Linked DNA regions of Spartinivicinus poritis. Each later gene encodes a partner of the first gene's protein in a complex. Links are inferred from orthologs where the notes say so. Each region holds a gene or a part of one and is shown on either strand. Other genes may lie near its edges. The genes, in order: accA and accD.

Region 1 (7,560 bases):
CGCTGAACTGGCTTCATCCTCAACGACAGCATCCCATTCACTTAAGTCAGCAGGCTGACAGTCCATGCGAAAGCGGTCAACAATAATGTCATCTAACCCCTGCTTATGCAGCATACGAGGGATTTTATAAATAGAGTCTGCATCTTCTAAAGCAATGACCGCACGCTCTTCTACGTTGGTAAACAGCGCAATTTTACGTCGAGAGCCTGAGTCAATATGATGATCAGAACGACACACCAAAATATCAGGTTGCAAGCCTATGGAACGTAGTTCTTTTACAGAGTGTTGAGTGGGTTTGGTTTTAGTTTCACCCGCAGTCGCAATATACGGCACTAGGGTTAAATGCATTAGCAAAGCTCGGTTCTGGCCTAGCTCCACTTTCAACTGACGGATGGCTTCTAGAAATGGTTGAGATTCGATATCGCCTACAGTGCCGCCAATCTCAACTAACGCAATATCCGCATCACCTGCACCTTTGATGACTCTCCGCTTTATTTCATCAGTGATATGGGGAATCACTTGCACTGTGCCCCCCAGATAATCACCGCGCCGCTCTTTACGCAGGACGTCCTGATAAATACGACCAGTGGTAAAGTTATTGTCACGCGTCATAGTAGTTCGAATAAAGCGCTCGTAATGCCCCAGATCCAAATCAGTTTCAGCACCATCTTCCGTAACAAATACCTCACCATGCTGATAAGGGCTCATTGTTCCCGGATCGACATTAATATAGGGGTCTAGTTTGAGCATCGTGACATTTAAACCACGAGCTTCCAATATGGCCGCCAGAGATGCTGACGCGATGCCTTTTCCCAATGAAGAAACAACACCACCAGTGACGAATATGTAGCGCGTCATGAAAAACCTGCAGAAGTTAGTTAATGTTAGCGGTTTATGACCATTAGATGTGGAAGGTTGACTGGTCATCACAAGATGGGACGTCAGAATACCAGAATCTACCTACAACCTCAATTTATCGTTTTTTAGCCGAAGCTGTTCGAAGGTGCCACAAAAGCTTGAGGACAGGGAGTCGCTCATTGCTTTATAGTTTCTTTAGATTGCACTATCTAACTAATGGTGAAAAAAGCTCCCATTGAAAAGACAGACTCAACTCCCCGTCTTCACAAGCAAAGGCTTGATTAACCAGCAGGCCCGGAATCGCCACTAACTCACTACCGACAACCAATAATGGCCAGCGCTCTCGCAACCAAGGGGGAATTTGATACTCCTGAAACCAACGCTTTAACGTTTTACGCCCTTGGCGACCCGGTATAGCAAACTTATCTATATTTAACTGCTCACGATAGGCGACTTTCAGGGTTTTACCCTTCAACTTAGCTGCACTGACTTCACCCCCTGACTGATAGCAAAACAGCTGGCCATTTCCCACTAAATCAATGGTTTCATGCTTCTGCCAACCCCACTCCACCTGTTGGGTGGTGGGTAACCATCTAGCCAAGCTCTCAGGCAAGAAAAATAAGCCGTCTTGAAAACACCTCAATGCTCCAAAACCGTCACCACTACCAACGACAATTGTTGGCATTGCATCCTCTGCTGCCATTAGCAAAGAGTTTTCAACCTCCAATAGCAGCGGCCGGGTGATATTAATATCTACACGTTTTAGCCAGTAGCGGATTAAGTTATGCCGCCTGGGTGAAGATAACTGTAGTAGCTGTTGGCAGCTGAGCGGCTGAACCAATAATCCCTTACTCCAGTGTGCAGGTGGGCTAACCTGTGCAGCCTGATAATCTAGCTGGGCCATATCCTCAAGAATACTGGCTGCATCCTGACAATGCTCTTTAGTGCCGATTAACTGACGATATAAATTCGGCCAGTGACATTCCAGTTTAGGTAAAATCTCATGACGCAAAAAGTTACGACTAAAATCCAATGTCTTATTAGACTCATCTTCCACCCAGATTAATTGATGCTGCTCGGCGTAATGCAGTAAGTCAGTTTTGGTATATTCTAACAAAGGCCGGAATAGGCGGGCTTTACCAATCATACGACTGTTGGGCATCCCAGCTAAACCTGAAACACCAGAGCTACGACAAAAGCGGAATAACAATGTTTCCAGCTGATCTTGCAGATGATGACCTAACAACAATACATCAGTTGCCTCTAAAAACACTTCAAAAGCCTGATATCTCTTCGCCCTTGCAGCTTCCTCAACACCTTTACCTGTAGATTTAACCTCAACTTGTTTTGCAACAAAATCACAGCCCAATTGAATAGCTAGCCTTTGGCAATGGTTCTGCCACTGCTTGGCATTAGGGCTTAAATTATGATTAATGTGAAATGCTATCACTGGTAATTGATGCTGCGCAGCGTACTGACAGGTTAAATCCAGTAACACTGTCGAGTCCAACCCACCACTGAACGCTACTACTAGTCGTGTGGGAGTATAGTCAGCTAATAATCGTTCCAAGTTTTGGCAGTATAGCTGTGGCAGGTCCATGAAAGGTTATACGCTATCAGTTCAACAAAAGGACAATACTAAAAAGCCGACTAAATAGTCGGCTTTTTGTTAGAAAACGGGTTCAGCTTTAATATCAATTACTGGCCAAACGAACCATACGACATCAAGCGCTTGTACCGTAAATCCAACAGTTCATCAGTTGAGTGACGCTTTAGTACGTCCAGCTCTTTAATCAGTGATTCTTTAATACTGGCGGCCATCTGTACAGGATCCCGGTGGGCACCGCCTAACGGTTCTGGAATCAGCCGATCAACAAAACCAAGTTCTAGTAAACGGTCAGCGGTAATCCCCATTGCCTCTGCAGCATCAGCGGCTTTTTCAGCACTTTTCCATAAAATAGACGCACAGCCTTCTGGAGATATCACCGAATAAGTAGAGTATTGCAGCATCATGAGATGATCACATACACCAACTGCCAATGCACCACCTGAGCCCCCTTCTCCGATCACTGTGGAAATAATAGGTGCTTTCAAACGGGACATGACCGCCAGGTTATAAGCAATTGCTTCACTTTGACCACGCTCTTCCGCATCAATACCAGGGTATGCGCCTGGCGTATCGATAAACGTCAATACAGGTATTTTAAACCGCTCAGCTAACTCCATTAGCCGGCAAGCTTTTCGATAGCCTTCTGGTTTAGGCATACCAAAATTGCGGCGAACTTTTTCTTTAACATCACGGCCTTTTTGATGACCAATAATCATCACTGGCTGATTTTCCAGTTTACCAATACCACCTACTATCGACTGGTCATCTGCAAACTTACGATCGCCATGTAATTCGTCAAAGTCATTAAAAATATGCTCAACATAATCAAAAGTATATGGCCGCTGAGGGTGACGAGCGATTTGTGCTCGCTGCCAAGCGGTTAGCTTGCTGAAAACCTGCTGAGTTAGCGACTTACTTTTAGTCTTAAGCTTTTCTATTTCCTCAGCAATATCAATATCATAACTGCTGTTCTGCTCAGTTGAACTGAGACTTTCTATTTTGGCTTCCAGCTCTGCAATCGGCTGCTCAAAATCTAGGTATTGGGGGTTCATAGTCGTAATTCTTGCCTTACTATTACGGTGGCTGCTAACGGATTATGCCCAACTAAAAAGGAGCATAAGATACGTGATTGTGACTACTTAGTCGAGTGCAGTGACACAATAGACCTGTTTTATCATTTAACAAATTATCTATACTGCAACTCAACTGAATTTTTTCCATACTGTTTCTTCAACGCTTGAATAAGCTCATCAGTTGGGGCTACACGCCATTGATCAGCCAATATCAATTTAGCCTTAGCATCATGTTTTTGGTATTCAATGGTAACAGGTAGCTGCCCCTTATACTCTGCCAGTAGGGTAGCTAAGTTTTCTACAAAGTCTCGCTTAAAAGTTTGCTCCGGAATTACTAACTGAAGCTGTCGTGCATATTTACTGCGTGCTTCCGTTAAATTAGCTAATGACTTAGCGCGCACTTTCAAGTTATTAGTGTAGTCATCATGACTTACCTCACCCTCCACAATAACCAGTGCATCTTTTTCCAGCTGTTGCTGATACTGTTCAAATTGATCTGAAAATACAGAAACTTCAATTCTTGCAGTACGATCATCCAAAGTGATAAAAGCCATTTTCTGGCCACGCTTGTTACGCATGACTCGCAAAGCAACAATTAATCCTGCGATGTATTGGCTTTCTCGGGCCGGCCGTAAATCAACAATGCGGTTTCTAATAATGTGCTTAATTTCAGACTCATACTGATCTATGGGGTGGCCAGTTAAATACAGCCCAAGCGTTTCTTTTTCTCCTACCAAACGCTGGTTATCAGGCCACTCATAGGCGTTATAGTAATATTCATAACAGTCTTGCTCCGTTTCAGCCATCAGCTCCCCAAACAAGTCACCATGACCACTATCTTGGCTTTTTGCCTCTTGATCAGCTGCTTTTAACGCATCTTCCATAGCAGCAAACAAGACCGCTCGATTCTTACCAAGAAATGCCATTTTCTGATATTGAGCTGGGCCCAGCCGGTCTAAAGCCCCTGAGCGTACCAGGGCTTCCATCACCCGTTTATTAATTTTTTTACCATCTATGCGTTTACAAAAATCAAATAAATCCTTAAAAGCACCCCCCTCTTTTCGCGCTTCAACGATGGCTTCAATCGGGCCTTCTCCAACCCCTTTAATCGCACCTAAGCCGTAGACGATGTCGTCCTGATCACTCACGGTAAATTTATATTCACTGATATTCACATTGGGTGGTGTAATATTCAGCTTCATCGAGCGGCATTCTTCAATCAGAATCACTACTTTATCAGTGTTATGAATATCTGAAGACAACACCGCAGCCATAAACTCTGCTGGGAAATAGGCTTTCAGCCAGGCTGTTTGATAAGAAACTAGCGCGTAAGCAGCTGAATGAGACTTGTTAAATCCATAGCCTGCAAATTTTTCCATCAAGTCAAAAATATAAGTCGCTTGTTCTGCAGGAATGCTATTGTCTGAAGCACCTTTATTAAATATTTCCCGCTGCTTGGCCATTTCTTCAGGCTTTTTCTTACCCATGGCTCGACGGAGCATGTCAGCCTGACCTAAGGTGTAATTAGCCAGTACCTGAGCAATCTGCATAACCTGTTCCTGATACAGAATGACTCCATAAGTGTTGGATAGTACTGGCTCCAAATCAGGGTGCGGGTATTCTACGGTGGCACGACCATGCTTACGATTAATAAAGTCATCTACCATCCCTGACTGAAGTGGTCCTGGCCGGAATAATGCCACCAACGCAATAATATCTTCAAAACAACTGGGCAGTAGGCGCTTAATCAACTCCTTCATTCCACGGGATTCAAGCTGAAACACGGCAGTTGTCTCTGCTCGCTGCAATAGCTTAAAAACTAATTCATCTGCTAAGTTTATCTGGCTAATATCAATAGGCGCTTCACTTTTAATCGCTCGACGCTTATTAATGGTTTCTAATGCCCAATCAATAATCGTTAGAGTTCTTAGCCCCAAAAAGTCAAACTTAACCAACCCAGCCTGTTCAACATCATCTTTATCAAACTGGGTAACTAAGCCATGGCCTTCCTCATCACAATAAAGGGGGGCAAAGTCTGTGAGCTTAGTTGGCGCTATTACAACTCCACCCGCATGCTTCCCTACATTTCGAGTGGTCCCTTCCAGCTTAAGCGCCATCTCCCAAATTTCTTGGGCAGCTTCATCGCTAGCTAAAAACTCACGAATGGTTTCTTCTTGCTCATAGGCTTTGGATAAAGTCATCCCTACTTCAAAGGGAATCATTTTAGACAGCTTGTCAGCCAATCCATATGACTTGCCCTGCACCCTCGCAACATCTCGCACAACCGCTTTTGCAGCCATAGTACCGAAGGTAATAATTTGGGAAACGGCATCCCGACCATAGTTCTGCGCAACATAATCAATGACCCGGTCCCGGCCATCCATACAGAAGTCAACATCAAAGTCAGGCATGGACACCCGCTCTGGATTCAAAAACCGCTCAAATAGCAAATCATATTCTAACGGGTCAAGGTCAGTAATTTTTTGGGCATAGGCTACCAGCGAGCCTGCACCCGACCCCCTGCCTGGCCCTACCGGAACACCGTTATTTTTCGCCCATTGGATAAAGTCCATCACGATTAGGAAATAACCGGGAAACCCCATCTGTAGGATAATATCCAATTCAAAATTCAGTCGATCAATATACTGCTGGTGCAGGTTTTCATAGTCTGGTGTAGCTGGGTCTAAGGTAATAGCCAACCTTTCTTCAAGCCCTTGATGGGAAAACTCACGGAAAAACTGATCCATGGTTTTCCCTTCTGGCACCGGATATTCTGGCAAAAAATATTTGCCTAGCTGTACCTCAATCGTACAACGTTTGGCAATTTCTACTGTATTGGCCAGTGCTTCTGGAATATCGGCAAATAGCTCTACCATTTCCTCTGGAGAGCGCAAATACTGTTGTTCACTGTACCTTCGTGGACGACGAGGGTCGTCTAATACTCGGCCCTCACCAATACACACCCTTGCTTCATGAGCATCGAAGTCTTCTTGATGTAAAAAACGGACATCATTGGTTGCAACAACAGGACAACAACAAGCTTCAGCAAGCGCCACTGCAGCATGTAAATATTCTTCATCATTTTCACGCCCAGTCCGCTGTAACTCTAAATAAAAACGATCAGGAAAAATCGCCTGCCACTCTTTAACTAATGACTCAGCTTGCTGCTGATGACCAGCCAATAGTGCACAACCAATTTCACTTAGTTTTCCCCCAGAAATGGCTATTAGCCCTGCTGACTTTTGCTTAAGCCAATCCTTTTTGATTATGGCTTTTTCATGATGTTGATTGATTTGATAAGCCTGTGAAATAAGCTCCGTTAAATTACGATAGCCTTCTTTATTTTGTATTAATAATAACATCGGCAATGGAGAAGCACTGGCTTCATCATTTTCCAGCCAAAGATCTGCACCACAGATAGGTTTAATCCCTGAAGCCAGTGCTGCTTTGTAAAACTTAACTAAAGCATATAAATTCATTTGGTCAGTCACAGCAACAGCAGGCATTCCTTTAGCTACTGTTTCAGCAATCAAAGGCTTGATTTTTACAATACCATCAATCAGTGAATATTCTGTATGTAATCGCAGATGAACAAAATTTGGCGCGTTATTAGACATGGAGTCCTCTAAAGCCTAAATGACTAAACATAAAATCTTTTGCGGCTATAATAAGTTTGGCTATGCCAGTTTAATTAATGACCTAGGAGTCACCTGAATACCGTATTTTCACAACATCACAGTTCAGCTATTTTATAAAACCCAAATTTATTTACTAGCCCGAATATTTCTTCTGCTCTCAATGAACCTGTAAGCTCTATCAAAACAGCCCACTTATTGGTTTATTTGCAAAAGACTCGCACCTAACAAAAAAGTGTGTTTTCATTACTAGTCACGTGAAATACAACAAAATTGAAAACCATGTAGAGTCACACCAATGCTTTGCCCTAGTCCACAACAAATACTACAACACCGACTAGTTTGCCTGATTGTTGTGCTGACTTTAATAAGTATTTCCAGTCAA
Region 2 (7,539 bases), on another replicon or contig:
AACCTAAGCCTGAGCAGGGTATTATTGACCAGGTACTTGCGAGCCCTGTGTTATTGGGAACTGTGGGTGGCGTTATTGTCGCATTAGTTGGAGGGCTATTCCTCTGGTCTAGGCGGCGAGCACAAGAAGATGAAGAGTTTTACGAGGAGTTTGAGGAGGAAGGCCTGGGGGAGGACCAAACCGTCGTTAGCGGAGTGAGCGGCGGTGGTGCTGAAGAAGCATTGGAAGTGGCAGAGGAAGAGCCGACAGAACCTGTAACACCGCAAACAGCAGATCCTATGGGTGAAGCTGATATTTATATTGCCTACGGGCGCTTCTCTGAAGCAGAGCAGTTGTTACGCAATGCAATCAATGATGAGCCTTCTCGTAGTGACTTACGGGTGAAGCTGCTGGAAGTCTATGCCGAAATGCAAGATGCTAATGCGTTTAGCCAAGAGCTACAGGAGTTGCATGAGCTGGCTGATCAAGGGGCTATTCAGCAGGCAGAAGCACTAAAAGCAAAGTTTGGTGATGCGCTGGCACCAGCAGCACCCAGAATTGCGGCTGAGGAAGTAGATGAGTTTGCTGGCTTAGAGCAAGAGCTGACTGATGACACCTTAACAATGGATGATCTTGATGAAAGCTTATCCCTTGATGATTTGGACTTGGAGGGTGAGCTTAATCAACAGTCTGTTACTGCTGAGGCAGATGAGCTAAGTCTGGATGATTTAGAAACGAGTCTAGATGCAGAGCTTGAAAGTGAAGAGTTTGGTTTAGACCTTGGCAGCCTGGAAGAAGGCATGGAAGAGCCAGCTGCACTTGAAGAAGAGCTTGATCTTGAATTAAGCCTAGATGATGAAGTTGCCTCTGAAGAGGTGGCAGAGAGTCTTGATGAGCTGTCTTTAGATTTGGAGTCAACAGCGGAAGCTGAAGCTGAGACAGAAGATCTCGAAAAAGCCTTAGAGCTTGATCTGAGTGACTTGGAAGAAGAGCTGCCTACAGAAGAAGAGTTTAGCTTGGATGATGAGTTGAGCCTGGATATGGAGTCAACCTCAACTGAGCTGGAAGAGAGTTTGGAAACCTCACTGGATGATCTCGAGCTTGATTTGAGTGAGGATGCACTTGATCTGGAGGAGCCTGCAGCAATAGAAGAGCCTGCAGCGGAGGTAGCAAAAGCACCTGAGCCTCCTGTTGAGCAGTCAGCCCCACCAGAAACGCTAACTAAGGCTGAAAATGTAGAGCTTTCTGAAGAAGAGGAAGCCTTTATCTTAGACTCTGATGCAATGGAAGATAACCTGGCTGATTTAGATGCAGCCACTGAAAGCCTGGCAGCTGAGTTGGCAATTGATGATTTGGATATGGATGATGATATGGATGTAACTGCTGAAGCTCCAGTTACAAGGCCTGCACCTGTGGAGGATCATGGTACTGCAACAGCTGTCGCTGAGCCTAAAGTACAAGCGAAGCCGGCAGTCGCAAAAGCGCCTGCTGCTGGCCAAGAACAGGATTATGAGTTCTTGGCTGATGCTGACGAAGCGGCTACTAAGCTTGACTTAGCCCGTGCCTATATTGATATGGGTGACCAGGATGGTGCTCGGGATATTTTGGATGAGGTCATGTCTGAAGGTAATGATGTGCAGAAAAAAGAAGCGCAGGGACTTTTGGATAGCATGGACTAGCAATAACCATTACTATTTCCCCTCACCCCAGCCCTCTCCCAGGGTGTCGCAAAAGTGCTTCAAATCAAGTCCCTTCTCCCCCGTGGGGGAGAAGGTTAGGATGAGGGGGTTAAAAATAGATGGTGGGTAGTAAATCAGATAGTAGGGAGTAATGACTCAGGTGCAATCCCATGATTCAGCCGCTGATCGGCAGCCAGCGACTGAAGCGGTTCAACGCTTTGCTGCCAGCATCGAATACGATGGTTCCCATTATCATGGCTGGCAAGCCCAGCGCTCAGGTATCAAAACCGTTCAACGTGCAGTAGAGGCTGCTATCAGCGAAGTGGCTGATCATCCACTAACGGTGATCTGTGCAGGACGGACGGATACTGGAGTACATGGTTGTAATCAAATCATCCACTTTGACAGCTCGGCGAAGCGCTCTGAACGGAGCTGGGTATTTGGCGCCAATAGTAACCTTCCTAATGATATCTCAGTACGCTGGGTTAAACCGGTGGATGATAGTTTCCATGCCCGTTTTAGTGCAGTGTATCGCCGCTATCGCTATGTCATTCTAAATACCCCAGTGCGACCTGCCCACTTACCCAAAGGGGTGACCTGGAACTATCGGCCGCTCGATGTGACCTTGATGAGTGAGGCTGCTCAAGCTTTAAAAGGCGAGCATGACTTTAGCTCGTTTCGGGCTATCGGCTGTCAGGCCAAGTCTCCGGTGAAGACGATTCAGCATTTTCGGGTGGAGCGCTTTGGTGACTTAATTGTTATTGATGTAAAAGCCAATGCATTTTTACACCATATGGTGCGTAATATTGCCGGGGTACTCATGGCTATTGGTTGTGGCAAACGTCCTGTTGGTTGGGTTGAAGAGGTATTAACCGCCCGTGATCGAACTCAGGGGGGAGTCACTGCGCCACCCTATGGCTTATATTTTGTTGATGTAGGCTATCCAGAACAATTTGATTTACCTTCCCCTCCCTTAGGCCCATACTTTCTATCACCCTGGCTAGCAGACTAATCTAGCTTAGTTTTGAATAACTTGGTTTTGAGTTGTATATGAATCAACGTGTACGGGTAAAAATTTGTGGTATCACTCGGGTGGTGGATGCTGAGGCCGTGGTGAATGCCGGTGCTGATGCCATAGGCCTAGTGTTTTATGAGCAAAGCCCAAGAGCGGTGAATATCCAACAGGCGGCTGCAATCGCAGCGAGCTTGTCTCCATTTATTACGACAGTTGGCCTGTTTGTGAATGCAGCAACAGAATTTGTACAACAAGTGTTAACTGAAGTGCCATTGGGATTACTGCAATTTCATGGTGATGAGTCAGAAGCTTTTTGTCAGCAATTCAATAAACCTTATATAAAAGCCCTTCGAGTGCGAGAAGGGATGGATATTAACCGTATTATCGGGCAGTATAAGTCGGCGGCAGGTATCTTATTAGATAGTTACCGCCCCGGTATTCCAGGTGGAACCGGTGAAACTTTTAATTGGCAGTGTATTCCTGCTCATCCCAGCAAACCGATTATTCTTGCCGGTGGCTTATCCGCTGATAATGTGGCAATGGCTATTCAACAGGTAAAACCTTTTGCTGTGGATGTGAGTGGCGGGGTGGAGCAAGCAAAAGGTATTAAGGATCCTGCCAAAATTAATGCGTTTATTCGAGAGGTTGCCAGTGTCTCAACAATACAGTGTTGAAGATCTATTAAAACTACCCGACAGCCGTGGTCATTTTGGGCCTTACGGTGGTCGTTTTGTATCTGAAACCTTGATGGCGGCATTAGCTGAGTTAGAAGAAACTTACCACAAATTGTGGCGAGACCCAGACTTTCAGGCAGAGTTTGATAAAGACCTAGCTCACTATGTTGGTCGTCCATCTCCACTGTATTTTGCTGAGCGATGGTCCAAGCACCTGGGTGGTGCGCAAATTTATTTAAAGCGTGAAGACTTAAATCATACTGGTGCCCATAAGGTGAATAACACCATTGGCCAGGCACTACTGGCTAAGCATATGGGGAAGCCTCGGGTGATTGCTGAAACCGGAGCTGGCCAGCATGGCGTTGCTTCAGCAACCGTAGCTGCTCGCCTGGGCTTAGAGTGTCATGTCTATATGGGTGCTGAAGACGTTAAACGACAATCGTTGAATGTGTATCGGATGTCGCTACTGGGTGCTGAAGTGATTCCTGTTGAGTCTGGCTCTCGTACCCTAAAAGATGCTTTAAATGAAGCCATGCGTGACTGGGTGACCAATGTAGATAATACCTTTTATATTATTGGTACTGTGGCCGGGCCCCACCCTTATCCTCAAATGGTCCGTGATTTTCAGTCAGTCATTGGCCGTGAAGCGCGTAGTCAATGTCTTGAGCAAACAGGTAAATTACCCGATAGCATTGTGGCTTGTGTCGGGGGTGGCTCTAATGCGATTGGGTTGTTTTATCCCTTTATTGGTGATACCTCCGTTAATATTATTGGAGTAGAGGCAGCTGGTGAAGGCTTGGCCACTGGTCGTCATGCAGCACCTTTATGTGCTGGTAAACCAGGGGTATTGCACGGCAACCGCACATATTTAATGGAAGATGATGCAGGCCAGATCATTCACACTCACTCTATTTCGGCAGGTTTAGACTATCCTGGCGTAGGGCCTGAGCATGCTTGGTTAAAAGATACTGGCCGAGCAGAATATGTGGCGGTTACTGACCAGGAGGCATTAGCCGCATTTCATAGTTTGACTCGTATGGAAGGGATTATCCCTGCTTTAGAAAGTAGTCATGCGTTAGCTTATGTCGAAAAGCTAGCACCCACGATGGCAAATGATCAAGTCATTGTGGTCAATTTATCAGGCCGTGGCGATAAAGATATTCATACCGTAGCGGCAATTGATGGCGTGGACTGGAGCTAACGGGGCGAACAATGAGTCGAATACAATCTTGTTTTGAACAACTGAAAAACACACAGCGGAAGGCGTTGATTCCTTATGTGACCGCTGGTGATAATTCACCCCAGCTGACTGTGCCGTTAATGCATGCAATGGTGGAAGCGGGGGCTAACATTATTGAGCTTGGGGTCCCCTTTTCTGACCCCATGGCTGATGGGCCTGTTATTCAGCAGGCTTGCGAGAGAGCACTATCCCATGGCGTTACGCTGTCAAACGTGTTGGCAATGGTGGCTGAGTTTCGCCAACAGGATAATCAAACGCCTGTTGTATTAATGGGATATCTCAATCCAGTTGAAGTGATGGGCTATCAAGTATTTGCTGAAGCTGCTGCTGAAGCGGGTGTCGATGGCGTCTTAACCGTGGACTTACCACCAGAAGAGGCTGGCCCGTTGGCTGAACAGCTAAAAGCAAAAGATATAGATACTATTTATCTATTAGCCCCTACGACAGCAGAAGCCAGAATTAAAACCATTTGTGATAGTGCCTCTGGGTTTATTTATTATGTGTCCTTAAAAGGTGTCACTGGGGCTGCTACCCTTGATGTCGATGCGGTCAACAGTCAACTAGCAAGGATTCGACAATATACTCAGTTACCTGTGGGTGTTGGGTTTGGTATTCGAGATGCGGAAACGGCCAGGGCGATTGCTCAAACGGCTGATGCAGTGGTGGTGGGCAGTGCAATTGTGAAAAAAATTGCTGCTGGCAATAATGATCAAACTACCATTGCTGCGGTTAAAGAGCTACTAGGCTCTATTCGTCAGGCAATTGATTAATAGGTTTTGTTTGGTGTTTGCCCTTAGCAGAATCTTGGAGCAAACGTCAATAGATCTTATATAGGGTTTTATCGTATTTTTTGTTTGTAGCGGAAGTGCTAGGGTATTGCCCCAGAATATTCATAGGGGTTCTGCATTAGCACCTCCGCTTTGTTATTTTAGGTAGCAACTTATGGCTAATTGGTTATTAGATAAATTTAATCTGCCGTCTTTGTCTGGTTCGAAAAAACACAGTAATGTACCAGAAGGGCTGTGGAAAAAGTGCGTCAAGTGTGGGGCAATTTTGTATCAGCCAAAGCTTGAAGAAAATCTCGATGTGTGTCCAAAATGTGACCACCATATGCGGATTTCTGCTAGAACGCGTTTAGATTACTTTTTAGATCCAGAAAATCGTGAGGAAATTGCGGCAGATTTAGAGCCGGAAGATCGCCTGAAATTCAGAGATAGCAAAAAATATAAAGACCGGTTAAATGCTGCACAAAAACAAACCGGGCAAAAAGATGCGTTATTAGCCATGAAAGGTACTGTTAAAGGTGTACCCGTGGCTACAGTAGCCTTTGAGTTTTCCTTTATGGGCGGCTCAATGGGGTCAGTAGTGGGAGAGAAATTTGTTCAAGCGGTGAATGTCTGTTTGGAGCAACGTTGCGCTTTAGTGTGTTTTGCGGCCAGCGGTGGGGCGCGGATGCAGGAAGCGTTATTTTCTTTAATGCAAATGGCAAAAACCAGTGCTGCGCTTGAAAAACTGAAAGCCGCAGGCCTGCCTTTTATTTCTGTTTTGACTGATCCAGTTTATGGTGGGGTTTCTGCCAGTTTAGCCATGTTGGGTGATATTAATATTGCTGAGCCAAATGCACTGATTGGCTTTGCTGGTCCTCGAGTCATTGAGCAAACGGTTCGGGAAAAATTACCTGAAGGCTTTCAACGCAGTGAGTTTTTATTAGAACATGGCACCGTTGATATGATTTTACAACGAAGCCAGCTTCGTGACCGGATTGCTTCCTTACTGGAAAAAATGACCTTTTATTTTACTGCAGAAATTGCTGCGAATGAGGTGGCAGAAGAAGAGACGACAGCTGTTGCCGATCAGGCGCAGAGTGATGACGCGAGTGAAACCAGCGAGCCAGCTGCTGAAGCAAATACAGAGAATACTGAAGAGCAGCCACCTGCAACAGAACCAAAAAATGAGGTGTAAACAATTAACTGAGTGGCTCTCTTGGTTAGAGAGCCTTCACCCTACCGAAATTGATCTTGGTTTAACGCGCATTCAACAGGTTTTTACCCAACTTAATCCAGCTAAACTTGGCAAATGGGTGATTACGGTTGCAGGTACTAATGGCAAAGGCAGTACTATTGCCATGTTGCAGGCGATTTTACAACAGGCGGGTTACCGAGTTGGGGTATATACCTCTCCTCACTTTTTACACTATAACGAACGAGTGGTGATTGAGGGGCAGCCGGTATCCGATAGCCAGTTAATAGAAGCATTCCATGCGGTTGACTTAGCCAGGAAAGAGACTTCTCTAACTTACTTTGAGTTTGGCACTTTGGCAGCTTTTTGGTTGTTTCAGCAACAGCCGTTAGATGTTGTATTGCTTGAAGTGGGGTTAGGGGGGCGGTTGGATGCAGTCAATATTATTGATCCGGATATTGCTGTAGTGACTAGTATTGGCCTGGACCATGAAAGCTTTTTAGGTAATGACTTAAATACAATTGCCTGGGAAAAAACCGGTATCGCTCGGCCAGATGCGCCATTGATCTATGGTGATGAAACCCTTTACCCGTCAGTTATCCAGCGAGCTGAAGCCGAGCAGTTTCAGCTGTTGGTTAAAGGTAAGGACTTTATTGCTGAACAACAAGCTAATACCTGGGTATTTAAAGGTAAAACAAATATCGATAGGGCTGGAAAAGTCGTTGATTGTGAAATACCTGGTTTGCCTTATCCTTCGCTGCCCTTTACCAATGCACTAACTGTCTTGCAAACCCTGCAACAGTTGCCTTTATCAATACCGTATGAAGCCATAGTGAATGGCTTAATGAGTGCTAGACTATTAGGCCGCTTGCAAGTAGAGCAAGTCAGGATTAAAGGTAAGCCGGTTCGATTGATTTTAGATGTTGCCCATAACCCCGCTGCGGCAGAAATGATCGCACAGCGTTTGCAACAAACTTATCAAGCAAGGCGAGC

What was found.
Region 2: the proteins of accA (region 1) and accD are in contact, whole or in part, in a solved structure (PDB 8UXZ), measured with the Escherichia coli proteins. The link is inferred for Spartinivicinus poritis from one-to-one orthologs.

Annotation. Positions count from the first base shown.
Region 1 is NZ_JAPMOU010000001.1:45,069-52,628, forward strand. Bases 1,539-4,323 are described here. They hold accA (acetyl-CoA carboxylase carboxyl transferase subunit alpha), read right to left. Parts: upstream 3,520-4,323; coding sequence 2,557-3,519; downstream 1,539-2,556. Other genes in these bases: tilS (tRNA lysidine(34) synthetase TilS), read right to left, coding at 1,539-2,458; dnaE (DNA polymerase III subunit alpha), read right to left, coding at 3,654-4,323. In the rest of the region: ORQ98_RS00240 (CTP synthase), read right to left, coding at 1-858; more of tilS, read right to left, coding at 1,064-1,538; more of dnaE, read right to left, coding at 4,324-7,157; ORQ98_RS00260 (substrate-binding periplasmic protein), read left to right, coding at 7,474-7,560. UniProt on the Escherichia coli protein: Component of the acetyl coenzyme A carboxylase (ACC) complex. First, biotin carboxylase catalyzes the carboxylation of biotin on its carrier protein (BCCP) and then the CO(2) group is transferred by the carboxyltransferase to acetyl-CoA to form malonyl-CoA.
Region 2 is NZ_JAPMOU010000003.1:242,863-250,401, reverse strand. What follows is about bases 4,776-7,539. They hold accD (acetyl-CoA carboxylase, carboxyltransferase subunit beta), read left to right. Parts: upstream 4,776-5,529; coding sequence 5,530-6,549; downstream 6,550-7,539. Other genes in these bases: folC (bifunctional tetrahydrofolate synthase/dihydrofolate synthase), read left to right, coding at 6,539-7,539; trpA (tryptophan synthase subunit alpha), read left to right, coding at 4,776-5,357. Also shown: ORQ98_RS04120 (FimV/HubP family polar landmark protein), read left to right, coding at 1-1,658; tRNA pseudouridine(38-40) synthase TruA, read left to right, coding at 1,810-2,670; ORQ98_RS04110 (phosphoribosylanthranilate isomerase), read left to right, coding at 2,709-3,347; trpB (tryptophan synthase subunit beta), read left to right, coding at 3,325-4,548; more of trpA, read left to right, coding at 4,560-4,775.